Granulimonas faecalis: one gene and its partner. The protein of the gene in region 1 interacts with the protein of each later gene in a pairwise test. Links are inferred from orthologs where the notes say so. Each region holds a gene or a part of one and is shown on either strand. Other genes may lie near its edges. The genes, in order: cysE and cysK.

What was found.
Region 2: the proteins of cysE (region 1) and cysK interact in binary tests that used the Escherichia coli proteins (3 or more experiments, as listed by UniProt). The link is inferred for Granulimonas faecalis from one-to-one orthologs.

The regions. Positions count from the first base shown.
Region 1 is NZ_BQKC01000001.1:506,895-518,232, forward strand. Bases 3,417-6,390 are described here. They hold cysE (serine O-acetyltransferase), read left to right. Parts: upstream 3,417-4,526; coding sequence 4,527-5,255; downstream 5,256-6,390. Other genes in these bases: ispD (2-C-methyl-D-erythritol 4-phosphate cytidylyltransferase), read left to right, coding at 3,417-4,002; ispF (2-C-methyl-D-erythritol 2,4-cyclodiphosphate synthase), read left to right, coding at 4,004-4,483; cysS (cysteine--tRNA ligase), read left to right, coding at 5,258-6,390. Also shown: OR600_RS02235 (ATP-dependent Clp protease ATP-binding subunit), read left to right, coding at 1-1,987; DNA integrity scanning diadenylate cyclase DisA, read left to right, coding at 2,177-3,247; more of ispD, read left to right, coding at 3,244-3,416; more of cysS, read left to right, coding at 6,391-6,742; 23S rRNA (guanosine(2251)-2'-O)-methyltransferase RlmB, read left to right, coding at 6,745-7,764; OR600_RS02270 (NYN domain-containing protein), read left to right, coding at 7,757-8,320; tuf (elongation factor Tu), read left to right, coding at 9,007-10,197; rpmG (50S ribosomal protein L33), read left to right, coding at 10,407-10,556; preprotein translocase subunit SecE, read left to right, coding at 10,734-11,099; transcription termination/antitermination protein NusG, read left to right, coding at 11,103-11,338.
Region 2 is NZ_BQKC01000001.1:727,779-743,277, forward strand. Bases 1-2,852 are described here. They hold cysK (cysteine synthase A), read right to left. Parts: upstream 1,958-2,852; coding sequence 1,043-1,957; downstream 1-1,042. Other genes in these bases: rlmKL (bifunctional 23S rRNA (guanine(2069)-N(7))-methyltransferase RlmK/23S rRNA (guanine(2445)-N(2))-methyltransferase RlmL), read right to left, coding at 1-309; OR600_RS03335 (hypothetical protein), read right to left, coding at 562-738; hcp (hydroxylamine reductase), read right to left, coding at 2,126-2,852. In the rest of the region: more of hcp, read right to left, coding at 2,853-3,778; OR600_RS03350 (Crp/Fnr family transcriptional regulator), read left to right, coding at 3,884-4,528; yihA (ribosome biogenesis GTP-binding protein YihA/YsxC), read right to left, coding at 4,543-5,160; OR600_RS03360 (phospho-sugar mutase), read left to right, coding at 5,368-7,095; OR600_RS03365 (hypothetical protein), read right to left, coding at 7,207-8,349; OR600_RS03370 (arginine repressor), read left to right, coding at 8,657-9,091; OR600_RS03375 (argininosuccinate synthase), read left to right, coding at 9,306-10,652; argH (argininosuccinate lyase), read left to right, coding at 10,677-12,089; OR600_RS03385 (transglycosylase domain-containing protein), read right to left, coding at 12,249-14,516; OR600_RS03390 (N-acetylmuramoyl-L-alanine amidase), read left to right, coding at 14,739-15,499.

The DNA of each region.
Region 1 (11,338 bases):
CTCCGAGGTGGAGCGCGTCATGCAGGTGCTGGCGCGCCGCCAGAAGAACAACCCGCTGATCCTCGGCGACCCCGGTGTGGGCAAGACCGCCATCGCCGAGGGGCTCGCCCAGCTCGTGGCCGACGGCAACGTGCCCGAGGTCCTGCGCGGCAAGCAGATCTGGACGCTCGACGTGGCCGCCCTCGTCGCCGGCTCCAAGTACCGCGGCGAGTTCGAGGAGCGCCTCAAGCGGGTGGTCAACGAGGTCATGGAGTCCGAGAGCGACATCCTGTTCATCGACGAGATCCACACCCTCATCGGCGCCGGCTCCGCCGAGGGCTCCATCGACGCCGCCTCGATCCTCAAGCCGCCGCTGTCCCGCGGCGAGATCCAGGTCATCGGCGCCACCACCGCCGAGGAGTACCGCAAGCACATCGAGAAGGACTCCGCCTTCGAGCGCCGCTTCCAGCCCGTCTACATCAACGAGCCCTCCGTGGCCGACACCGTGACCATCCTCAAGGGCCTCAAGGACCGCTACGAGGAGCATCACCACGTCCGCTACACCGATGAGGCGCTCGTGGACGCCGTCGTGCTGTCCAACCGCTACATCCAGGACCGCTTCCTGCCCGACAAGGCCATCGACGTCATCGACGAGGCCGGCGCCCGCACCCGCGTGCACAAGATCGTGGTACCCGACGCCATCGTCGAGTGCGACGCGGAGCTCGCCTCCGTGGCCGAGGAGAAGTCCCGCGCCGCCAAGGCCCAGGAGTTCGAGGAGGCCGCCCGTCTGCGCGACCGCGAGAAGGAGCTCACCGGCCGCCGCGAGGAGCTCGAGGCCCAGTGGCACGCCGAGCTCGACGCCGTCACGGTGGAGGTCTCCTCGGCCGACATCGCCGACGTCGTGAGCTTCATCACCGGCGTCCCGGTGTCCAACCTCACCGAGGCCGAGGCCTCCAAGCTCCTGCGCGCCGAGTCCGTGCTCCATGAGCGCGTCATCGGCCAGGACGAGGCCGTGAGCTCGGTGTCCCGCGCCATCCGCCGCAGCCGCTCGCCGCTCAAGGACCCGCGCCGCCCCGGCGGCTCCTTCATCTTCCTGGGCCCCTCGGGCGTGGGCAAGACGGAGCTGGCCAAGTCGCTCGCCGAGTTCCTCTTCGGCAGCGAGGACGCCCTCATCACGTACGACATGAGCGAGTTCATGGAGAAGTTCGCCGTCTCCAAGCTCGTGGGCGCCCCTCCGGGATACGTGGGCTACGACGAGGGCGGCGAGCTCACCAAGGCCGTCCGGCGCCGCCCGTACTCGGTGGTGCTGTTCGACGAGATCGAGAAGGCGCACCCTGACGTCTTCAACATCCTCCTCCAGATCCTGGACGAGGGCCGGCTCACCGACGGCCAGGGCCGCAAGGTGGACTTCTCCAACACCGTCATCATCATGACGAGCAACATCGGCGCCCGCGAGATCGCCACCACCACGCCCATGGGCTTCGGCGCCTCGGGCAAGGGCCTCTCGGACCGCGAGATCAAACAGCGCGTCACCGGCGAGCTCAAGCGGCAGTTCCGCCCCGAGTTCCTCAACCGCGTGGACGAGGTCGTGGTCTTCAAGTCGCTCGAGAGGGACCAGCTCCGCTCCATCGTCGACCTCATGGTGCGGGAGCTCCGCGACCGCCTCGTGGACGAGGGCATGTCCATCGAGCTCACAGACGCCGCCCGCGACCTCGTGGCCAAGGAGGGCACCGACCAGGTCTACGGCGCCCGCCCGCTTCGCCGCGCCATCCAGACCCTCATCGAGGACCCGCTCGCCGAGGAGCTCCTCGAGGGGAGGTGGGAGAGGGGCGAGGTCGTCTCCGTGGACGTCCGCGACGGCGCCCTCGTCTTCGACCACGTGGCCGGCGAGATCCCTGAGAAGACCGTCCGCGAGACCATGTCGCGCCTGCCGGCCCCCGGCGGCGCACCCGGCCGGAGCGCCCTCGCCAAGGGCTCCGGGGCCGGCTCCCAGGAGGCCTCGGCCTGACGGGCCTTCCAGGCGAACCCGACCGTGCGCCCGGTCCCGCACCCCGCGGGGCCGGGCGCCGCTCTGTGGGACCTCTCCCTCTGTGGGACCTCTGTCGCAGCCCCGCCGCGCCCCCACGGCGCCCGCCCGCTTTGTTAGGGTTAAGGGGCGTGCCGCGCGTCGCGGGGCGCTTCGGACAGAAGGGTCTTCATGGGGGATTTCTGCGACCGGTCGCTGTCCCTGGACGAGCGCATGGAGTGCGCCATGCGCCAGACAGCGCCGGGCACGGCCTTGCGCCGCGCCCTTGACATGATCATCGCCGGCCGGCTCGGCGCCCTCATCTGCGTGGGCGACGTCGACGCCGTCCTGGCCGCCGGCGACGACGGCTTCCCGCTCAACATCTCGTTCACGGCCAACCGCCTGTTCGAGCTCTCCAAGATGGACGGGGCCATCGTCATCGACAAGGACCTCACCCAGATCAAGCGGGCGAACTTCCACCTCAACCCCGACCCGTCGCTCCCCACCTCCGAGACCGGCATGCGCCACCGCACGGCCGCGCGCATGAGCATCCTCACCAACGCCATGGTCATCTCGGTCTCCGAGCGCCGCCAGGTGGTCAACGTCTACCTCGACGGCCGCTCCTTCCAGATCAAGACCGTCCAGGAGATCATGGACATGGTCAACCAGCTGCTGGTGACCCTCCAGTCCACGCGCCAGGCGCTGGACCGCAACCTGCTGCGCCTCACCACGCTCGAGCTCGACAACTACGTCACCCTGGCCGACATCTCCAAGATCTTCTCGTACTTCGAGGTGCTCATGACGGCCGCCGACGAGCTCGACGACCTCATCGACCAGCTCGGCAGCGAGGGCCGCACCATCGCCATGCAGCGCGAGCAGCTCGTGGGCGACATGGACGACGAGTACACCCTCATGATCCGCGACTACGCCCGCGACTCCTCCGAGGAGACCGCCCGGGAGGTGCGCCGCCAGTTCCACGAGCTCGACGCCGCGCAGCTCCACTCGTTCAAGCGCGTGGGCGCCATGCTCGGCTACGAGGGCCTCGGCGAGGACTCCATCATGGCGCCCCTGGGCCTGCGCACCCTGTCGCGCATCTCCGTGGTGCGCGAGGGCATGGCCGACAAGATCGTGGACGAGTACGGCAGCCTCCAGGAGCTCATGGACGACATCGAGGACAACCCGAGCCGCCTCGACGACATCGGCGTCAAGAACCCCGGCATCCTGGCCGACAGCCTCTACCGCATGTGGGGCAGGAAGGAATGAGCCGCTGCCGTTGCCAGGCCGAGGCGCGGCCCGCCGCCGTCGCCGCGCCCGACCCGGGCGCGGACCTCACCGTGGTGGTGGTCGCCGCCGGCTCCGGGGAGCGGTTCGGCCACCCGGGCGGCAAGGCCCTCGTCGAGGTCGCCGGCCGCCCGCTCGTCGCGTGGTCGCTCCTCGCCGCCGACGCCGCCCCCTCCGTGGCCGCGCTCGTGCTCGTCTGCCGCCCCGCCGACCTCGCCGCTATGGAGGCCCTCGTGGCCGGCCTGCCCCTGGCGCTCCCCGTCGCGGTGGTCCCCGGCGGCGACGACCGCCAGGCGAGCTGCGCCGCGGGTCTCGACGCCGTCTCGTCCGAGGTCCCCCTCGTGGCCTTCCACGACGGCGCCCGGCCCCTCGTGCGCCCCCATACCTTCGAGGCCGTGGCCGCCCGCCTGCGGGCCGACGCCTCGCTGGGCGGCGCCGTGGCCGGCTGCCCCTGCACCGACACCGTCAAGGTGGTCCGGGACGGCACCGTGTCCGCCACGCCCGACCGCGGCAACCTCTGGGTCGTGCAGACGCCCCAGGCGTTCCCCATCGAGGTCATCCGCGCCGCCCACCGGCGCGCCCGCTCCGTGGGCACCGACGACGCCTCCCTCGTGGAGGCCATGGGGCTCCCCGTGGCCGTGGTGGACGCCCAGCGCAACAACCTCAAGCTCACCTACCCGGAGGACCTGGCCGTCGTCGAGGCCGCCCTCCTGGCCGCCGAGCGGGAAGGGGAGTGACATGGCCCTCTCCATCGGCCACGGCTACGACGTGCACGCCTTCTGCGAGGGGCGCCCCCTCGTGCTGGGCGGCGTCGTCGTGCCCTGCGACCGAGGCCTCGCGGGCCACTCGGACGCCGACGTCGTGACCCACGCCCTCATGGACGCCGTCTGCGGCGCCTGCCGCCTGGGCGACATCGGCCGTCTCTTCCCCGACGACGACCCCGCCTACGCCGGCGCGGACTCCCTCGTCCTGCTGTCCCGCGTCATGGGGTTCGCGCGGGAGGCTGGGTACGAACTCCTCGACTGCGACTGTACCGTCGCCGCCCAGGCCCCCCGCCTCGCCCCGCACCGCGACGCCATGCGCTCCGCCATGGCCCGCGCCATGGGATGCGACGTCTCCCGCGTGGGACTCAAGGCCACCACGACCGAGCGCCTCGGCTTCGTGGGCCGCGAGGAGGGCATCGAGGCCTGGGCGGTCTGCCTCATGGAGCGCCCCTAGGCGCCCCGCCGACCTCCCGAACCGCCCCGTCGATGGGACACCCATGTTCGATTCCATACGCGAGGACGTCCGCGCCTTCCGGGAGCACGACCCGGCGGCCACGTCCACCATCTCCATCCTCGTCAACTCGCCCGGCATGCGCGCCGTGTGGGCCTACCGGCGTCAGCACTGGCTCTGGACCCACGGCCACCGCTTCCTGGCCCGCACCCTCTCCACGTGGAGCCGCCACCGGTTCGGGGTCGAGATACACCCCGGCGCCACCATCGGCCGCCGCTTCCTCATCGACCACGGCAGCGGCATCGTGGTGGGGGAGACCACGATCGTCGGCGACGACTGCATGATCTACCAGGGCGTCACCCTGGGGGGCACCGGCAAGCAGACCGGCAAGCGCCACCCCACCCTGGGCGACAACGTCACCGTGGGCGTGGGGGCCGCCGTGCTCGGCGACATCACCCTGGGCGACGGCTCCAAGGTGGGCGGCGGCGCCGTGGTGGTGAAGGACGTCCCGGCCGGCTGCACCGTGGTGGGCGTCCCCGGGCACGTGACCACGCGCTGCGGCGTGCGGGTGCGCACGCAGCCGGCCCACACGGACCGCCGGCGCCAGTACCTGCCCGACCCCATGGAGCAGACCGTCGAGATCCTGACGGCGCGCATCTCCCAGCTCGAGGAGCAGGTGGCCGCCCTCACCGCCCAGGCGGCCCCCTCCCAAGATGTACGATTCCAACCTGACGGCGGCGAAGCCGCCCAGGCACCCAGCGGCACTGAGGAGTGACCATGCTCGTCTACAACACCCAGACCCACCGCAAGGAGGAGCTCGTCCCCGTGGAGCCCGGGCACATCTCCATGTACGTGTGCGGCCCCACGGTCTACGACCAGATCCACATCGGCAACGGCAGGACGTTCCTCGCGTTCGACGTCATCCGCCGTTACCTCGTCTACAAGGGCTACCAGGTGCGCTTCGCGCAGAACCTGACCGACGTCGACGACAAGATCATCCAGCGCGCGAACGAGGAGGGCGTCACCGCCGCCGAGCTCGCCCGCACCTACTCCGACGCCTTCATCGAGCAGATGGGGCGCCTCAACGTGCTGGCCCCCGACATCCGGCCCCGCGCCACCCAGGAGATCGACGCCATGGTCTCCATGATCTCGGGCCTCATCGACCAGGGCAACGCCTACGCCGTGCCCTCGGGCGACGTGTACTTCTCCGTGCGCAGCTGCGAGACCTACGGCCGCGTCTCGGGCCGCAACGTCGACGAGCTGCTCGTGGGCGCCCGCATCGAGGAGAACTCCGACAAGCGCGACCCCCTCGACTTCGCCCTCTGGAAGGCGGCCAAACCCGGCGAGCCCAGCTGGGAGTCGCCGTGGGGCGAGGGGCGCCCCGGTTGGCACACCGAGTGCGCCGCCATGGTCCACCGCTACCTCGGCACACCCATCGACATCCACGGCGGCGGCTCCGACCTCGTGTTCCCGCACCACGAGAACGAGAGCGCCCAGGCCTGCTGCCGCTGGCACGAGCCGCTGGCCAACCTGTGGATGCACACGGGCATGCTCCGCGTCGACGGCGAGAAGATGAGCAAGTCGCTCGGCAACTTCCACACGCTCAAGGAGGTCCTCGACCGCTACCCGGCCGACGCCGTGCGCCTCCTCATGCTCCAGACCCACTACCGCTCGTCGCTCGACTTCTCGTTCGAGCGCCTCGACGGCTGCGTGGGCGCGCTGGAGCGCCTGCGCACCACGGCGAGGAACCTGCGCTGGGCGGCCGAGAACTCCGACGGCTCCAGCTGCGGCGGCGACGCCGCCCAGGCCCTGTCCGACGCCATCGACGCCGCCCGCGACGGCTTCACCTCGGCCATGGACGACGACTTCAACACGTCCTCGGCCCTCGCCGCCGTCTTCTCCCTCGCCAACCAGGCCAACGCCTACCTCGACGCCGCCGGGGCGGGGGCGTGCACCTCCACGCTGCTGCGCGCCTCCGACACCCTCGTGGAGCTCCTCGAGGTGCTCGGCCTGGAGAGCGTCCGGCCTCAGGCCGACCCGCTGCCCGCCGGGCTCGTGGACGTGGCCCGCGACCTCGTGGGCTTCGACGGCGACGACGTCGACGGCGCCGTGGCGGCCCTCGTGGACGCCCGCGCCGCGGCCCGCGCCGCGAAGGACTGGGCGCGCGCCGACGCCATCCGCGATGCCGTCTCGGACCTCGGCCTCGTGGTGGAGGACACCCAGGCCGGCACCCGCATCACCCGTCAGGAAGGGGGGCGCTGACCATGGCGTCCAAGAACCAGGGCCCCAGGGGCCAGCAGGGCAACGGGCAGCAGGGGAGGCGCGGCCGGGGCCGTGGCCAGGCCCCCCGCGCCTGGAGCAGCGAGGACGGCCGCCAGTGGAGGGGCCGCGACGGCCGCAAGGCGGGCCTCGCCGGCAAGGCGGGCCCTCAGGCGCCCAAGGCCCCCAAGGGGGACCGCCGCAGGGGTGCCCAGGGCAAGGGGAGCCCGCAGGCCGCCCGCCGGCAGCCGCGTGCCGAGGAGCGCGTGCTCGTGGAGGGCCGCCGCGCCGTCGACGAGGCCCTTGCCGCCGGCGTGCCCGTGAGGCGCGCCCACATCGCCCTCAACAAGGGCAGCCAGGACCCCAAGCTCGCCCGGCTCGCCGCCACCTTCGAGGCCGACGGCGTGGAGGTGGACATCTGCTCCAAGGCCCGCCTCGACGCCATGTCGAGTCACGGCGCCCATCAGGGCGTGGTCGTGGAGCTCGATGACTTCCCCTACGCCGACCTCGAGGACGTCGTGGCGGCCGCCGGCGACGGCGACGCGCTCGTGCTCGTGCTCGACCATGTGACCGACGAGGGCAACTTCGGCGCCATCGTGCGCTCCGCCGAGGTCGCGGGCGCCGCCGGCGTCGTGATCCCCAAGGCCCGCGCCGCCTCCGTGGGCGTGGGGGCCTACAAGACGTCGGCCGGGGCCGTGCTCCACGTGCCGATCGCGCGCGTCTCCAACCTCGCCACGGCGGTGGACCGCCTCAAGGAGGCCGGGTTCTGGGCCGGCGCGGCCACCGAGCACGCCGAGCAGGACGTCTGGGACGCGCCGCTCGGCGGTCGCTTCTGCCTGGTCATGGGCAACGAGCAGACCGGCGTGAGCCGCCTGCTCCTCGACCGCTGCGACTTCTCGTGCCGCCTGCCCCAGCGCGGCCGCGTGGAGTCGCTCAACGTGGCCCAGGCCGCCACGGTCATGGCCTACGAGTGGATGCGGCGCCTCCGGGAGGCCGGCCGCGAGGGGGGCGTCGACCGTGGTTAAGGGGGCCCCTCGGGCCCTCCTCGTGGTGGACGGCTACAACGTGCTCTTCGCCGACCCCCGCTACCAGGACCTCTTCGACGAGCCCGACGGCTCCGTGCCCGAGCGCCTCGGCACCGACCCGTTCGGCCGCGCCCGCGAGGCGCTCCTGGCCGACGTCGCCGCCTACGCCCAGCACGAGTACGAGGCCGTCATCGTCTACGACGGCGCCAACAATCGCGGGGAGCACCGCCCCGAGACGAGGCGCGGCGGCGTGCGGGAGGTCTTCTCCCGCAGGGGCGTCTCGGCGGACACCGTCATCGAGGGGCTTGTGACCGAGGCGCGCGACTCCGGCCGCCGGGTCACGGTGGTCACCTCCGACGGCACGATCCAGGCCACGGTGGAGGGGCCGGGCGTCACCCGCGTGTCGAGCCGTATGCTCGTGCACGAGGTGGCGGCCATGAACCGGTCCATCGAGCGGGAGCGCGAGGAGCGCACGTGGTCCCGCATGAGCCTGGAGGACCGCCTGGACCCCGAGACGGCGGCCAAGCTCAACGCACTGCTCGGGCGCCGGGTCTAAGCGCTATCATCGTCCCTGCGCTGATGTAGCTCCAACGGCAGAGCACCCGACTTGTAATCGGACGGTTGTCGGTTCGAATCCGACCATCAGCTCCACCCACCGACGAAGGCGGCCCGCGGGCCGCCTTTTTTCTCGGTACGATTTGGGTGCGTGGGTGGCGCCTCCGATCGGAAACCCCCGTAATGGCGGTCGTATAGGGTTGTCTAGCTGGGGTTGTGCAGAAACGATGGTATGGATACACCCGGGTCCGGGGTATACGTTGACACGGATTTGCCCCGGGCGTAGTATCACTAGCGCGTTGTGGGTCCAGCACCTGGCAGCGCGGCTTGAAAACGGATGGGGATGTGGCACAGCGGCAACTGCGGCGGACTGTAAATCCGCTCCCTATGGGTTCCTTGGTTCGAGTCCAAGCATCCCCACCATGCCCGTGTAGCTCAGTCGGTAGAGCACTTCGTTGGTAACGAAGAGGTCACCGGTTCAAATCCGGTCGCGGGCTCCATTTCAAGCATGGCGGTGTAGCTCAGTTGGTCAGAGCACGCGGTTCATACCCGCGGCGTCACTGGTTCGAATCCAGTCACCGCTACCAGGTTATCTTGCGGTCCCTCCGGGGGCCGCTAGACATATTTAGCACGTAGGCATCAATGGCTGCGAAGCGGGAAGTCCTGTTTCCAGAAGGAGGATGGCACATGGCCAAGGAGAAGTTCGAGCGTACTAAGCCGCATGTCAATATCGGCACCATCGGCCACGTCGACCACGGCAAGACCACGCTGACCGCCGCGATCACCAAGGTTCTCTCCGAGACCCCTGGCTGCCGCGCCAACTTCACCGCGTTCGAGGACATCGACAAGGCCCCCGAGGAGCGCGAGCGTGGCATCACCATCTCCGTCGCCCACGTGGAGTACGAGACCGAGAACCGTCACTACGCCCACGTCGACTGCCCCGGCCACGCCGACTACATCAAGAACATGATCTCGGGTGCCGCCCAGATGGATGGCGCCATCCTGGTCATCGCCGCCACCGACGGCCCCATGGCCCAGACCCGCGAGCACATCCTGCTCGCCCGTCAGGTCGGCGTGCCCTACATCGTCGTGTTCCTGAACAAGTGCGACATGGTGGACGATGAGGAGCTCATCGACCTCGTCGAGATGGAGACCCGCGACCTCCTGTCCGAGTACGACTTCCCGGGCGACGACCTCCCCATCATCCGCGGCTCCGCCCTCGGCGCCCTCGAGGGCGACGAGAAGTGGGTCGAGCAGATCCGCGCCCTCATGACCGAGGTGGACAACTACATCCCCACCCCCGCCCGTGACAACGAGAAGCCGTTCCTGATGGCCGTCGAGGACGTCATGACCATCTCCGGCCGCGGCACCGTCGCCACCGGCCGTGTCGAGCGCGGCCAGCTCCGCCTCAACGACCCGGTCGAGATCGTGGGCATCAAGCCCACCTCCAACTCCGTGGCCACCGGCATCGAGATGTTCCGCAAGTCCATGGACTTCTGCGAGGCCGGCGACAACGTGGGCATCCTGCTCCGCGGCGTCAAGCGCGAGGAGATCGAGCGCGGCCAGGTCCTCTGCAAGCCCGGCTCGGTGACCCCGCACAAGAAGTTCACCGCCGAGGTCTACGTCCTGACCAAGGAGGAGGGCGGCCGTCACACCCCGTTCTTCAACGGCTACCGTCCGCAGTTCTACTTCCGCACCACCGACGTCACCGGTAACATCTCCCTCCCCGAGGGTGTCGAGATGGCCATGCCTGGCGACCACGTCACCATCACCGGTGAGCTCATCTACCCGATCGCCATGGAGGAGGGCCTCCGCTTCGCCATCCGCGAGGGCGGCCACACCGTGGGCGACGGCCGTGTTGCCACCATCATCGAGTAACTCGCTTCCTCGATCGTGAAAGCCCGGCACCTCGAGTGCCGGGCTTTTTTGTTGCCGACCGTTCCCACCTCTGCCGTGCCCATCCCGTGAACGTAGGATTTGGTGGGCCATCTCTGTTGACGGCTTACCGGCGGGGTGGTAGCGTAATCACTCGCGCATGGCTGTGACGTAAGAGCGGCCATGTCCGGTACTTGGGAAGGAATCCATTCATGCGTACTCTCGTCACCCTTGCGTGCACCGATTGCAAGCGTCGCAATTACACCACCTACAAGAACAAGAGCACCCATCCTGAGCGCATGGAGCTCAAAAAGTACTGCCGGTGGTGCCGTCACCACACGCTGCACAAAGAGACGCGCTAGAATAGAGTCTCACACAGCCCAGTAGCTCCAATGGTAGAGCGGCGGTCTCCAAAACCGTTTGTTGTGGGTTCGAGTCCTACCTGGGCTGCCAGCCAATTCACCGGCCCTCCCTATAGGGACGGGCCGGTTTTTAATGTCTAGTCGAGAAGTCCGAGCTTTGTGGAGGACATGAGCCCCATGGCCAAGAAGGACCGCAACAAACGAGCCGCCCGCAAGGCACGTCAGGCCGAGCGTCAGCGCAACGAGGCCCAGGCCCAGATCATGGCCGAGAAGGCCCCCGAGAAGGCCCCGGCCAAGTCCGAGGGCTCCAAGGCCCCCGCCAAGGCCGCCAAGTCCGGCAAGCCCGGTCTCATCAAGCGTGCCACCTCCTACTTCGGAGAGGTCCGCTCCGAGATGCGGCGCGTCGTCTGGCCCTCCCGCGAGGACCTCAAGAACTACACCGTCGCCGTCGTCGCCATCCTCGTTGTCTTCGGTGTGGCCATCTGGCTCATCGACTCCGGTGTCGTGGCCGCGCTCATCGGTTACTCCGGACTGAGGGGATAGGCCATGGCCAAGCGTTGGTATGTGATCCACACCTACTCGGGCTACGAGAACAAGGTCAAGACCGACCTCGAGCGCCGCATCGAGTCCTACGGGCTCCAGCGCCAGGTCGTCGACATCCAGATCCCCACCGAGGAGGTCACGGAGCTCAAGGAGGACGGCAAGCGCCAGACCAAGGAGAACAAGGTCTTCCCCGGCTACGTCCTCGTGCGCATGGAGGTGGACGACAACACGTGGTCCGT
Region 2 (15,499 bases), 220 kb from region 1 along the record:
GTTGTCGAGGCCCTCCATGGTGCCGGAGGTGTACACGGCGAACGTGGCGCCCACGGGGAGGTGGTCCTCCCACGGGATGGCGGCGGCGAGGTCGTAGAGGGTCTCGGCACCGGTCACGGGGCCGGACTCCACGACGGCGACGACGGAGCTGGCGATGCGGCTCCATAGGCAGGCGACGTATGCCCACTTGAGGGGACCCTCGAAGCCCACCTGACCCTGGAGCGGGCGCACGGAGGGCACGCCCAGGCTCTCGAGCTCTTGGGCGAGGAGGTGTTCCAGACCGGTGGGGCAGGTCGCGTAGAATCTCATGGTGCGCCTCTCTTGGGTTGTCAAGCAAAGTCAACCCATGCTACCGCTTGCGGCGTCCCGGGTGGGGGCGGGGCGGCGCGACCCCATGAAATAAGGCGGGACCCAAAGGCAGCGGAAAGCACGGGCGCCGGGCGCCCGGTACCCGCGCTCAGCGCGCCCAGGGGTGCCGACGAACGTCAAACCTACCGACACAGAGGGGGCGGCACGTGTGGGTGCCGGCCCCTCTGTGTCGGTGGCTTTGACTGTCCGCCGCTACTCCGAGGCGGCCTCGAGCCCTTCCTGCACCTGGCGGCGGAACTCCTCCCCGCACTTGACGAAGGTCTCGTAGCCCAGACCCTCGGACATCTCGCTCTCGATGGCGATCGAGGGGTCGTCCTTCTTCCTCATCACGAGCGTGTAGGTCCACTCCTCTGGGCAAATGATCTCCATGGCTGCTCCTCAGCAAAAACTAGAAATATATGAATACAATTAAATCACGTGATTACCAAAACGCGGTCCCGGGGCGTGGCTTTTCGGACCGACAACGAGCCCAAGGGGCCGTATTGGAGTGTGGAATCTCCAGGACGGCCCCTTGGGCTCACTGCGGTCTTTCGATGAGTGCCGGGAGGCCCCTCGGTGAGCGGTATGGGCACGCACGAAGCTTCCGTGTGCGAGAATCCGCGCACCGAGGGGCTCGAGGCCGCTCGCCGAAGCCGCTCATCGAGGGGCCAGGGGGTCCGGCTGGCTCCCGGCCCTACGCCTCGATGAGGGAGAGGTAGCGCTCGCCGGTGTCGGGCAGGACGGCCACGATGACGGCGCCCTCCATGTCCTCGCGGTTGGCGAGCTCCACGGCGGCGGACACCGCGGCGCCGGCGGAGATGCCCACGAGCAGCCCGAGCTGCTCGGCCAGGCGGTCCTTCATGGCGATGGCGTCGTCGCCGGTCACGGCGAGCACCTTGTCGACCACCTCGGCGTCGTAGTTGTCCGGCACGAAGTTGGCGCCGATGCCCTGGATCTTGTGGGGGCCGGCCTGGCCGCCCTCGAGGACGGGGGACTCGGCGGGCTCCACGGCAAAGACCTGGGCGGAGGGCTTCATCTCCTTGAGGAAGCGGCCGGTGCCGCTCACCGTGCCGCCGGTGCCCACGCCGGCCACCAAGGCGTCCACGGCGCCGTCGGTGTCGCGCCAGATCTCGGGCCCGGTGGTGCGGTAGTGGGCCAGGGGGTTCTCGGGGTTGGAGAACTGGCCCATCATCACGGCCCCGGGGGTCTCGGCCACGATCTGCTCGGCGCGCTCCACGGCCCCGGCCATGCCGGTGGCGCCGGGTGTGAGCTCGATCCTGGCGCCGTAGGCCGCGGCGAGCTTGCGGCGCTCCACGCTCATGGTCTCGGGCATGACGAGGACCATGCCGTAGCCGCGCTCGGCGGCCACCATGGCCAGGCCCACGCCGGTGTTGCCGCTGGTGGGCTCCACGATGGTGCCGCCCTCCTCCAGGGTGCCGTCGTTCTCGGCGGCGTCCACCATGGCCCGGGCCACGCGGTCCTTCACGGAGCCGCCGGGGTTGGCGGCCTCGTACTTGCCGAGCAGGGTCACGTCGCCGTCGCAGAGGAACGACAGGTCGATCAGGGGGGTGTCGCCGATGGCGGCGCTGACGCTGGTTGCGATACGCATGCTTTCCTCCAAAGCCGGTGCAAGGTGGCCGGTCGGCCATGGCTATAATCCTACCCCTTCTCAGGTATTAAATCCCGCCGGGAGCGGACTCCATGGTAGACCGCCAAAAGAAAGGGCCCCGCGGACGGGGCCCGGATGGGGGGCTGGACGGCCCGTGGGCGTCGAAGGCTACGCCAGCATCTCCGCCATGTCGGCCTCGGGCGTGGTGATGCCGCGGATGCCGAACCGCTCCTGCAGGATGCCGAGGACGTTGGGGCTCACGAAGGCCGGCAGGTCGGGGCCGAGGTAGATGTCCTCGACGCCCAGGGCGAGCAGGGTGAGCAGCACGCAGACGGCCTTCTGCTCGTACCAGGAGAGGACGAAGGACAGCGGGAGCTCGTTGACCGAGCAGCCGAAGGCCTCCGCGAGGGCGAGGGCCACCTGGATGGCGCCGTAGGCGTCGTTGCACTGGCCCATGTCGAGGATGCGGGGCAGCCCGGCCACCTCGCCGAGGTCGAGGTCGTTGAAGCGGTACTTGCCGCAGGCGAGGGTGAGCACCACGCTGTCGGCAGGGGTCTCCTCGACGAAGCGGGTGTAGTAGTTGCGGCCCGGCTTGGCGCCGTCGCAGCCGCCCACGAGGAAGAAGTGGCCGATGGCACCGTCCTTCACGGCCTGCACGATGGCGCCGGCGTTGTCGAGGACGGTCTTGCGGCCGAAGCCGCAGGTGACCTGGGTGCCCCCGTTGACGCCGGTCATCCCGTGGCGCTCGGGGTAGCCCCCGAGCTCGATGGCGCGCTCGATGACGGGGGTGAAGTCCTTGCGGCCGCCCCCGTCGGCGTCGATGTGGGTGCAGCCGGGGTAGGCCACGACCTCCGTGGTGAAGACGCGGTCTGCGTAGGAGTCCTTGGGGGGCATGAGGCAGTTGGTGGTCCAGACGATGGGCGCGGGGATGTCCCTGAACTCGCGCTGCTGGTTCTGCCACGCGGTGCCGAAGTTGCCCTTGAGCTGCGGGTGCTCCTTGAGCCTGGGGTAGGCGTGGGCGGGGAGCATCTCGCCGTGGGTATAGACGTTGACGCCGCGGCCGTCGGTCTGCTCGAGGATCTGCTCGAGGTCGCGGAGGTCGTGGCCGGTCACCACGATGAAGGGCCCGGGCTCGACGGCGAGGTCCACGGTGGTGGGCACGGGGTCGCCGTAGGTGGAGGTGTTGGCCTCGTCGAGCATGGCCATGCACTCCAGGTTCACGCGGCCGCACTCCAGCACGAGGTCGAGGAGGGCCTGCCGGTCGTCGGTGGCCGAGAGCCCGTAGAGGGCGCGGAAGAAGAAGCCGTCCACGGCCTGGGACCGGGCGCCGAGCATGGCGGCGTGGTAGGCGTAGGCCGCCATGCCCTGCAGGCCGAAGAGCAGGAGGCTCTTGAGGGAGCGGACGTCCTCGTCGGCGTTCCAGACGAGACCCATGTCGTAGGCGGGGTAGTCGGCGGCGTCCAGGCCGTGGCGGGCGCTCACATGGTCGATGCGCTCACGGATGGAGGCGATGAGGGCGTGCACGGCGTCGTCGTCGAAGCACACGTTGGTGATGCAGCAGAACAGCCCCTCGACCATGGGCAGCGAGGCGTGGGCGCAGGGGGAGGCCACACCGGCGTCGTGGACGCAGCGGGCGTAGGCGACGAGGTAGCCGGTGAGCTCGTCCTCGAGGTTTGAGGTGGTGGCGTGCTTGCCGCACACCCCCTGGTGCCATCGGCAGCCGGTGCCCCCGGCGGTCTGCTCGCATTGGAAGCAGAACATCTCGTGGGGCAGGGCGGCGGCGAGCTCAGCCTGGATCTCCTCGGTCTCCTGGGTGGTCATGGGGCTCCTTTCGGGGTGGGTGCCTGATGGGCCATACCCTAGGCCGTCGGCCGGCCATGGTATGTTGCGATTGCAACATAACGAGAAGGCTGAGGGGGACCCAAAATGGTTGAGAGCCGGCTGCTGGCGGGGGTGGGGGAGGGGGACCTCGACCGTCTGGCCCAGATGGTGGGCTTCTCCCTCAGGGGGTGCGCGCAGGGGGAGCGCCTCCTGTCGCGGGGGGACGTCGGGGTGTGGGCGGGCCTCGTGGTGGAGGGGCGCGTGCGCATGGAGGCCGCGGACGGCCTGGGTCAGACCGCGGTGATCGGCTGGGCCGCCCCGGGCGAGGTCTTCGCCGAGGCCTACGCGGTCCTTGGGGACGAGCCGCTCATGGTCGACGTGGTGGCCGACACCGACGGCCGTGTGCTGTGGTTCGACGCCGCCCGCCTCCTCGAGCTCTCCGGCGACCCCGTCTGTGCCCCCGTGGCCCGCAACCTCTCGGAGATCCTGGCCCGGCGCAACGTGGGCCTGTCGAGGCGGGCCCTCCATACGGCGCCCCGCACCATCCGGGGGAAGGTCATGGCCTACCTGACCGCCGCCCGGGAGGCGCGGGGGGTCGGGGAGGGGGAGTGGTTCGAGGTGCCCGTGGGCCGCCAGCAGCTCGCCGACTACCTCGGGGTCGACCGCAGCGCCCTCTCCCGGGAGCTGGGGCGCATGGCCAGGGAGGGGCTGGTGGCGGTGGCGGGCCGGAGGTTCAGGATAGGGGGCTGAGGGGCGAGGGATCCCTAGACGCAGGCCGCCGAGATGGCGTCCTTGAGCTCGTCGATGCCCTGGCCCTTCTCGGCCGAGGTGACCAGGACCGTCTCCGGGTCGATGTCGAGCTCCCGGGCGATGAGGGCCCGCTGGCGCTGCTGCTGGGCGCGGCTGAGCTTGTCGGCCTTGGTGAGCACCACCACGAAGGGGAAGCCGCCCTCCTTGAGGAAGCCCACCATCTCGTGGTCGAGCTTCTGGGGCTCGTGGCGGATGTCCACGAGCGAGACCACGAGGTTGAAGCTGCGCTCCTGGTCGAAGTAGCCGCCGATGAGGTCGGCCCAGCGTCTCTTCTCCGCGGCGCTCACCTTGGCGAAGCCGTAGCCCGGCAGGTCCACGAGGTAGATGCCGTCCACGTCGTAGAAGTTCACCGTGGCCGTCTTGCCCGGCTTGGAGCTCACCTTGGCGAGGGCCTTGCGGCCCACGAGGCGGTTGATGAGCGACGACTTGCCCACGTTGGAGCGCCCCACCACGGAGACCTCGGGTCGCTTGGCCTCGGGGATCTGATCTGGGGTGCCATAGGCCGCGCAGAACCGCGCGTGGGTGAAGTCGATCTTTTCCAAGGGTCCTCCCGGGTCGTCGCCTTGGGCCATGATACCCGCTCGGCCGCCTCAGGCGGTGCGGCCGCCCCCCCCCGAAGGCCCTGCAAATGCCGGACTCTTCTGTAAAAAAGGTGCGCGACCCTGAAGAGTGCCCAAAGCGGCAACAATCCATCTTGATAAACATAGAATGGGGCCAACCAGACGGCTGAACCGGGTTTGAACGCCCGTTCGTGACCCCTCAAACGGAAAGAGGTTTCCATGGACACCAAGATCCAGGAGCGCGCGCAGCTCTGGAAGGAGAACGTCGACGAGCCCGAGCTCGCCGCCGAGCTTGCCGACCTGCTTGCCAAGGACGACGACTCCATCGTCGACGCCTTCTACCGCGACCTCGAGTTCGGCACCGCCGGCCTCCGCGGCGTGCTGGGCGTGGGCACCAACCGCATGAACGTCTACACCGTCTCCCAGGCCACCCAGGGCCTGGCCGACTACCTCAACGCCCATTGCGAGAACCCCACCGTCGCCATCATGCGCGACTCCCGCAACAAGGGCGACGAGTTCGTGAAGGCCGCTGCCGGCGTGCTCGCGGCCAACGGCATCAAGAGCTTCGTTGCCCCGCGCATCGAGCCGGTCCCCGTGCTCTCCTTTACCACCCGCCACCTGGGCTGCGACGCCGGCATCGTGATCACCGCCTCCCACAACCCCGCGCCCTACAACGGCTACAAGGTCTATGGCCCCGACGGCTGCCAGATCGCAAACGAGGCCGCCGACGAGATCCAGGCCTCCATCGACGGTACCGATATCTTCGCCGGCGTCCGGTCCATGGACTTCGGCGAGGCGCAGGAGAAGGGCCTTGTCGAGTGGGTCGGCGACGACGTCATCGACGCCTACCTCGACGCCATCCAGACCGTCTCCGTGCCCGGCTGCGTGGCCGAGGACGGCTCCTTCAAGGTGGTCTACACCCCGCTCAACGGCAGCGGCCTCGAGTGCGTCACCAAGATCCTGTCGCGCGTTGGCATCGACAACGTCGTCGTGGTGCCCGAGCAGAGGGAGCCTAACGGCGACTTCCCCACGTGCCCCTACCCCAACCCCGAGATCCGCGAGGCGCTGCAGAAGGGCCTGGAGCTCTGCGACGAGGTCAAGCCCGACCTCCTGCTGGCCACCGACCCCGACGCCGACCGCGTGGGCATCGCCGTGCCCCACGACGGCGACTACAAGCTGCTCTCCGGCAACGAGGTGGGCGTCCTGCTCGTCGACTGGCTCGCCCGCCTGAAGCAGGAGGCCGGCGAGGACGTCTCCCGTAAGGTCGTCGTCTCCACCATCGTCTCCTCCGCCATGCCCGACGCTTTGGCCGGCAAGTACGGCTTCGAGATGCGCCGCGTGCTCACCGGCTTCAAGTACATCGGCGGCCAGATCGACATGCTCACCTCCAAGGGTGAGGGCGACCGCTACCTGCTGGGCTTCGAGGAGTCCTACGGCTACCTGGCCGGGACCCATGCTCGCGACAAGGACGCCGTGGTCACCTCCATGCTCATCTGCGAGATGGCCGGCTGGTACGCCAGGCAGGGCAAGGACCTCTACGAGGCCATGGACGGGCTCTACCGCGAGCTCGGCTTCTACCTCAACGGCGTGGTCAACGTCACCTTCGAGGGCGCTGCCGGCGCCGACAAGATGGCCCGGATCATGAAGGGCCTCCGTGCCCAGCAGCCGCTGACCATCGCCGGCTACGACGTCGAGGGCTGCACCGACTACGCGGGGTGCGTTGAGATGCCCATCCTCAACAAGGACCCCGAGGACCCCGCGCAGACCCTGCCCGCGGCCAACGTGCTCGAGTACCGCCTCGCCGGCGGCCACAAGGTCATCGTGCGCCCCTCCGGCACCGAGCCCAAGATCAAGGCCTACCTGTTCACCACCGGCGCCACCCGCGAGGACGCCGAGGCCGTCCAGGACAAGCTGGCCGTCGCCGCCAAGGAGAGCCTGTTGGCCTAGGAATCCCTCCTTCATCTGCATCAAGCGCACCTGAAAAAGGCTGAGGGCGACCTGGTACACGCCGGGCCGCCCTCAGTCGTTTTCAGGTGCAGGGGGGGAGATGATGAGGTGCTACGCCTTGGCGGGCTGCACCGTCAGGGCCGTCGCGACGTCGGACGCCACGGTGGCGGGGTCCCACTGGTGCGAGGAGTTCCCGCTCGACGTGGGGTCGTGCACCGTGACGGCACCGTTGTCGCCCGGGGTCACGAGCACCCAGTGCGGCGTCGCGCCGAGAGCGCCGCCGCCGGTCTGTGCCAGCACGTAGGTGTCGTCGCCGAGGGCCTTCGCCAGGGCGTCGCCCGTGGCCGCGGTACCCGGCGCGGCTGCCTGGTCGGGGCCGTCGCCCTCGGGGGAGTCCTGGCCCGCGTCCTGCCCGGGGGCCGCGGTGCCGGCGAGGTCGAGTGCCGCCACGGCGAGCCCGAGGTCGCCGCCCTTCTCGGTGAAGAACGAGGCGTCGGTGCCCGAGTCGCCGGAGGCCTTGCCGGCGTCGGTAGCCGCCTGGGCGATGGTCGCGGGGGTCTGGTCGGCGTTCCCAAGGAGGGCGATGCGGGCCATGGCGCAGGCGATGGGGCCCGAGCCGGTCACGGCGAGCGGGGAGCCGCCGTAGTCGAGGTAGCCCCAGCGGGCGTCCCAGCCGTAGAGCGCTGGGACCTCGCCTTGGGCCACGGCGTCGTCGTAGGGCTGGGCGGTGTCGTGGTCTGAGGACGTCCAGCCGTAGACGAAGCCCACGGCGCCGGGCTCGGCGAGGGCGAGCCGGATGAGGGGCTCGGGGTACTCGGAGCCGCGCTCCGCGATCTCGGCCAGCTGGGAGTCGCGGGAGAGGGCCTGCCTGAGCGAGTTCTGGAGGTCGTCGGGCAGGTCCTGGGACACCGCGGGGCCTTGGTCCCGCGAGGGCGCCGACGACACGCACGAGACCACCGAGGAGACGACGAGCACCACCGCCACGAGGACGACGGCCACAAGGACGATGAGGCGCGGGTCGAGCGCGCCCAGGCGCCCGCGGCGCCCGGCGAAGTTGATGGGGTGGCGCTGGAGCTGGTAGCCGCTCGCGTTGCGGCGGCGTTGGGCCGGGGTCTGGTAGCCGCGGCCGTGCAGCTGCGGCGGCTGGCCCTGGGCACGTCTCCGCGAGGAGGACCGGCTGCCGTGGCTTGAGCGACGCCCGGACCCGTTGCCCAGGGGCGGACGCCCGTTTCCCATCTGCGGACTCTCGTTCACGGGACCTCCCGTATCATTTACGAATCTTGTTCCTCGGGTAACCAATCATAAACCCTCGGCCGGCGAGGACGCCTTTGTCAGGGACCCTGCAAAAGGGCCGACGGCGCCGATCCAGCCGTCCGCCGACGCTTTGGTACCGTCCGCCGGACATGTTTTGTTACGAAGTCGATAATTGAGGGGAAATACTGCCCTCAAAAGGTCCAGACAGGGGCAAACTGCCTGCAAGCCGACCAGCTCGACCGAGCGGCCCCGGTTCATGCGCCACGATGAATGGCGCGCCGAGGAAACCAAGGCAAAGGTGATTTTTTTGGTCAAGGGACGCAACAACAGGCAGGATGCCATCCGCGAGATCGTGCGCGGCAAGAGCATTCGCACCCAGCGCGTCCTTGTCCAAGAGCTTGAGGACGCCGGCTATGCCTGCACCCAGGCCACGGTCTCCCGCGACATCGCCGACATGGGCCTGCGCAAGCTGCCCGAGGGCGTGTACGTCCTCGCCGAGGACCTCCACCTCCAGCGCATGGTCTCCGAGCTCGTGACCGACGTCAACCACTCCGGCAACCTCGTGCTCGTCAAGGCGCAGCCCGGCACCGCGTCGGGCATCGCCGCGGCCATCGACGCCGCGGACCTCCCAGAGGTCGTCGGGACCCTCGCCGGCAACGACACCATCCTGGTGGTCGCGACCTCCCCCGAGAGCGCGGAGGCGTTCGAGGGCCACATCAACAAGCTCCGCAACTTCCGATGATGGCGGCCATCCGGTAGGCCTCGAGCCTCCGGGTGTCCGCGCCCCAGACCCCAGGCGACGCCTGTCCGGCGCCCGTCTGGCCGCGCATGCCCCGCCGAGGCGGTGCGTGCGTCTGTCTTCAAGCAAAGACCCGCTCACACAACAGAACAGCCTGGGACGGCCCCTCCTCGCGGGGGACCGTCGTCGACGGCACCCATCGTCAAGGAGCAGAGCCATGACCGCTACCGCCACCGCTACCGCCACCGCCAACACCGCCGCCCCCAAGGGAAAGGTCGTCCTCGCCTATTCCGGCGGTCTCGACACCTCCTGCCTCATCCCCTGGCTCCAAGACCAGGGCTTTGAGGTCGTCACCGCCATCGCCGCCCTCGGACAGCCCGGCTCCTCGGACATCGACCACATCGCCCAGAAGGCCGTCTCCCTCGGCGCCACCGCCTCCTACGCCGTCGACATGCGCGAGGAGTTCTGCGAGGACGTCTGCGCCTGTGCCATCAAGGCCAACGGCATGTACGAGAACCGCTACCCGCTCCTCTCCGCCCTGTCCCGCCCCGTCATCTGCAAGCACCTCGTGGACATCGCCCACAAGGAGGGTGCCGTGGCCATCGCCCACGGCTGCACCGGGAAGGGCAACGACCAGGTACGCTTCGAGCTGGAGTGCAAGGCCCTGGACCCCGACCTCGAGATCCTCGGGCCCGTGCGCGACTGGGACCTCCTCACCCGCTCCCAGGAGATCGAGTACTGCGCCGACCACGGCATCTTCATCGAGGTGACCAAGTCCTCGCCCTACTCCATCGACGAGAACGTGTGGGGCCGCGCCATCGAGTGCGGTGTGCTCGAGAACCCCTGGAACGAGCCGCCCTGCGACGCCTGGGTCATGACCGTCGACCCCATCGAGGCCCCCGACCAGCCCTGCGACGTCGTGGTCTCGTTCGAGTCGGGCAGGCCCGTGGCCCTCAACGGCGAGCCCATGGCCATGCTCGCCCTCATCGGCAAGCTCAACAACATCGCCGGCGGCAACGGCTTCGGGCGCATCGACATGATCGAGGACCGCGTCATCGGCATCAAGAGCCGCGAGTGCTACGAGCAGCCCGCCGCCCTCGCCCTCATCACCGCTCACAAGCACCTCGAGTCGCTCTGCCTGCCCGGCGACGTCCTGGCCGTCAAGCTGCAGCTCGAGCACGAGTGGGCCAAGCAGGTCTACGGCGGCCTCTGGTTCAGCCCCCTCAAGGACGCCCTCGACTCCTTCTTCGAGTCCACCCAGCAGACCGTCACCGGCGACGTGCGCCTGCGCTTCTACAAGGGTTCCTGCACCGTCACCGGCGTCAAGAGCGACAGCTCCATGTACGACTTCGGCCTCGCCACCTACGACGAGGGCGACACCTACGACCGCTCCGCCGCCAAGGGCTTCATGGATCTCTACGGCTTGCCCAACAAGGTGTGGGCCCAGCGCACCCTGGGCCAGGGAGCTCCCTGCGACGCCCCTGCGGCCGCCTGCGACCCCAAGCCTCTCGTGGTGAGCGTGGAGCCCTCCGGCGCCGCCGCCAAGGTCACCCTGTACAAGTAGACGAAAATCCGAGGTGGACGACCCATGGAAAGCCAGCAGAACCAAGCCCCGAAGCCCCTCTGGTCAGGCCGCTTCGACGCCACGCCCTCGGGCGAGCTTGAGCTCTTCGGGGCGTCGCTGACGTTCGACCGGCGCCTGTGGCGCGAGGACATCGCCGGATCCGTCGCCCACGCCACGATGCTCGGCCGTCAGGGCGTGCTCGACGAGGCCGACGTGGACGCCATCCGCGCCGGGCTCGCCCGGATTGCCGACGAGATCGAGGCCGGCACGTTCGTCTTCGACCCCACGGTGGACGAGGACGTGCACATGGCCATCGAGCGCGTGCTCACCGAGCGCATCGGCCCGGCGGGCGGGCGGCTCCACACCGGGCGGTCGCGCAACGACCAGACCGTCACCGACGGCCGCCTCGCGGCCAAGGGCTTCGCGGCCTCGTTGCATGACGCCGCCCTCGACCTCGTGGCCGCCCTCGCGGAGCGGGCGGAGGGGGAGTCCGGCGTCGTGATGCCCGGATACACGCACCTCCAGCCCGCCCAGCCGGTCCTCCTGTCCCACCACCTGCTGGCCTACGCGTGGATGCTCCTGCGCGACTGCCGCCGCTTCGACGCGGCCCTCGACGCCGCGGACGCCTCGCCGCTCGGCTCGGCGGCCCTGGCCGGCACCACCTACCCGCTGGACCGCGCCATGACGGCCGGGGCCATGGGCTTCTCCTCGGTCATCCCCAACTCCATGGACGCCGTGGCCGACCGCGACTTCGTGTGCGACCTCGTCTACGCCTGCTCCATGTGTCAGATGCACCTCTCGCGCCTCTGCGAGGAGCTCATCGTCTGGTCCACGGCGGAGTTCGGCTTCGTGGAGATGGACGACGCCCACTCCACGGGGTCGTCCATCATGCCGCAGAAGAAGAACCCCGACTTCTGTGAGCTTGTGCGCGGCAAGACCGGCCGCGTCTACGGCGACCTCGTCTCCATCCTCACGGTCCTCAAGGGCATCCCGCTCACCTACGACAAGGACCTCCAGGAGGACAAGGAGCCCATGTTCGACGCCTTCGACACCGTGCTGGGCTCGCTCCATGCCGTCACGGGCATGGTGCGCACCATGAGGGTGAGGTCCGACCGCATGGCCGAGGCGGCCCACGAGGGCTTCATGGCGGCCACGGACCTCGCCGACTACCTCGTGGGCAAGGGCATGCCGTTCCGGGAGGCCCACGGCGTGGTGGGCCGCGTGGTGGCCGACTGCGTCAAGGCCGGCGTGACGCTCCAGGATCTCACGGCCGAGGAGCTCCGCAGCTGGTCGCCGCTCTTCGGCGACGATGCCCCCGATGCCGTGGCCATCGACGCCGTGGTCTCGCGGCGCACCACGTTCGGAGGCACCGCCCCCGACGCCGTGGCCGAGCAGCTCGCCCTCCTCAAGGAGGCTGTTGCGGGGGAGGCGCGCTAGGGGTCCGCGGCCCGCGCGGCTGGGGTCGTCCTCCAGATGGACCGCCCCCTGATGGGGGGCACTTAGGGGTTCCCAAAGAAGAGGGGCCCGGCGACCGTCTCGATCGCCGGGCCCCTTGTTCGGTTCCCTGTGGGGGTGCCGGGCAGGGCGCCCGCGGCGTCAGCCCGTCGGGGTCGTGCCGCCCGCGGTATCGCCTCCGGCCCCGCCGTTGCCGCCGGCGCCACCGCCCGTATCTCCGCCGGTGCCTGTGCCGCCGTTGCCGCCCGTGCCTCCGGTGCCGGTGCCTCCCGCTGCATCGCCGCCGGTGGCCCCGCCCTGGGAGGGCGTCGTGGGTGTCGTGGCGCCGCCCTGGCCCTGCCCGTTGTCGGTGGGTGCCGTGGGCTGCTCGGTCGTCGTGGTGGTCGTGGTCTCCTCTGTCACCGTGGTCTCCTCAGGGGGCGTCTGGGCGGCGCGGGACGACGACCTGGAGCCGCCGTTCGAGGAGGACCCGGTGTTCTTGGCAAACGACCAGGTGCTGTTGGCCTTGTAGGTGGGCCTGGCGTCGGCGTCGGGGAACTCTGCCCTGGGGGTGTCTCCCAGGTAGGCCTTCACGAACTGGCCGAAGATGGGGCACGAGCTGTTGGAGGGGTGGCCGTCGGAGCCGTCGATGAAGACGGTCTTGGAGGAGTCGGGGTAGCCCGTCCACACCGCCACGGCGATCTGGGGCGTGTAACCGCAGAACCACAGGTTGTCGGCGTACTCGGTGGTGCCCGTCTTGCCGGCGATGGGCTGGTCGATGCCGTAGGACGACACCACCTTGGCCGTGCCGCTCCCGGAGGTGACCACGCCCTCGAGGACGTCGGTGGCCGCCGCCGCCACTGCGGGGTCGAGGGCCTGGGTGGGCGTGTCCTTGTGCTCGTAGACCTGGTTGCCGTTGCGGTCCTCGATCTTGGTGATGGCCACGGCGTCGCGGTGCACGCCGCCGGAGGCCAGGGTCGAGTAGGCCTCGGCCATCTGGATGACGGGGACGGGGATGGTGCCCAGGGTGATGGAGTCGTAGGCGGGGAGGTCCTCGGTGATGCCCATGTCCTTGGCGCACTTGACGATGCTCTGGCCGCCGACGGCCTGGGCCACCTGGACGTAGCCGGTGTTGGAGGAGAGCTCGGTGGCTTTCCTCAGCGTGATGGTGCCGTATGAGACGCCGCCGTAGTTCTTGACGGTCCAATTGGACGAGACTTTGAGCGGTGAGTTGCAGTTGAGGTAGACGTCGGGGTCCATGCCGTCTCGAATGGCCGCCACGAGCGTAAAGGCCTTGAACGAGGAGCCCGGCTGGCGCATGCCCTGGGTGGCCAGGTTCACCTGGTTCTTGGAGAAGTCGCTGCCGCCCACCATGGCCTTGATGTAGCCCGTGGAGGGGTCCACGGCCACGAGGGCGCTCTCGAGGCCCTCCTGGCCGATGGCCTCCAGGCGGTCGGACACGGCCTTCTGCGCCTCCTGCTGGGCGTCGGGGTCGATGGTGGTGTAGACCTTGAGGCCGCCCTTCATGACGGTGTCGCTGGAGAAGTCCTCCGACAGCACTTCCTTGATGTACTGCGTCCAGTAGGGGTAGACGCCGGTATTCGACATGGTGTTGGACCCCGGGTTGAGCTCCAAAGGCGTGTTGTGGGCCTCGTCGTACTCCTCTTGCGAGATGTCGCCGGCGTCCAGCATGCGCTTGAGCACGAGGTTGCGGCGCTTGACGGAGGCCTCGGGGTTTTGGGTGGGGTCGAACATGGTGGGGGAGTTGGGGATGCCCACGAGAAGGGCGGCCTGGGCCAGGGTGAGGTCCTTGGCCGTGGTGTTGAAGTAGGTCTTGGCCGCAGCCTCGATGCCGTAGGCGCCGTTGCCGTAGTAAATGGTGTTCAAGTACATGTTGAGGATCTGGTCCTTGGAGTACTTCTTCTCCATCTCCACGGCGATGTAGGCCTCGCGCACCTTGCGCTTGAGGGTGCGGTCGAACTGCTCGTCGGAGAGCACTGTGTTGCGCACGAGCTGCTGGTCGATGGTGGAGGCGCCCTCGGAACCGCCGACAAGCGTCACAAGCGCCGCGCGGGCGATGCCTTGGGGGTCGACGCCGTTGTGCTGGTAGAAGCGGATGTCCTCGGTGTCGACGGTGCCCGTGAGCACGTAGGGCGAGATCTCGGAGAGCTCAACGTTGCGCCGGTTCTCGGCCATGAACTCCGCGATGACGTTGCCCTTGGAGTCGTAGACCGTGGTGGGCTCCGACACCACGTAGGCGTCTGGCGAGTCGAAGTCGGGAAGGTCTTGGAGCCACCCCTCCACGATGGAGCCGACGGAAAAGGCAAGGGCGATGACGACGAGGGCTATGAAACCAAAGAGTCCGGCTGCGCCGAACCCAGCGATGTGGGTGCGTGAGTGCTTGCGGGCACGTCGCGTCCTGATTCCCATGTAGCGACCTCCTTTGGGGGCTTGGTCGCTAGTCATTATCAAGGAACCGAGGGCCGAAGGGGCCTGCTTGTGCGTGTCTCCACGGCATTTTGGAAACGGTGGGGGTTCTCGGAGCCGATGCGCAGAAAATGGCCCCTCGTTCGTCAGGCTGTTTTCAGTGGTTTTGATAGCGGTTATACTTCGGCCCATATGAAACGACGCAACGAAACAGGAGGGGCTTGAATGAAGGAGAAACGCGAGGTCCGCAGCAAGAACCCCGGCCTCAAGCGCGCCTTTAAAAGAGCCGCCGTCTCCGCCTGTGCGGCCGCTGCGGTCTCGTTGGCCTTGGCGGTGCCGGCCTTTGCCGCCTGCGGTCCGGTGGTGCTCGACGCGGGCCACGGCGGCGGCGATTCTGGCGCGGTGGGAAACGGCCTCACGGAGAGCAACCTCACGTGGAGGATCACCAAGTACGCCGAGGAGCGCCTTAAGCAGCTGGGCATCCCCACGGTCATGGCGCGCGCCTCGGAGAACTCAAATCCGTCGCTCTACCAGCGCAACAAGGTGGCGCAGGATGTGAAGGCGCGAGCCATCGTCTCGTTTCACATCAACAGCGGCGGCGGCACCGGCGCCGAGGTGCTCGTGGCCAACAACGCCGCATACAACAATTTCTGCGCCTCTGAGACCCAGTCGTTCGGCCGCGACGTGCTGTCGCGACTCTCGTCTCTGGGCCTCTACAATCGCGGGAACAAGCCGCGCGACTACCCGTCGGGCTCCACGGTGTCGCTCTATGCGAGCGCCCAGTCGTCCGACTATTACGCCATCGTGCGCAATGCCCGCGCTTCGGGCTTTTCGGGCGCCATCATCGAGCACGGCTTCATCGACAGGGGCGACGACGCCCTCAAGTTCAAGAGCGATGCCTTTTTGAAGCAGCTTGGCTATGCCGACGCCGAGGCCATCGCCCGTCAGTGGCCCAACAGCTACAGCCGGCCTGCCGCCAGCTCCTA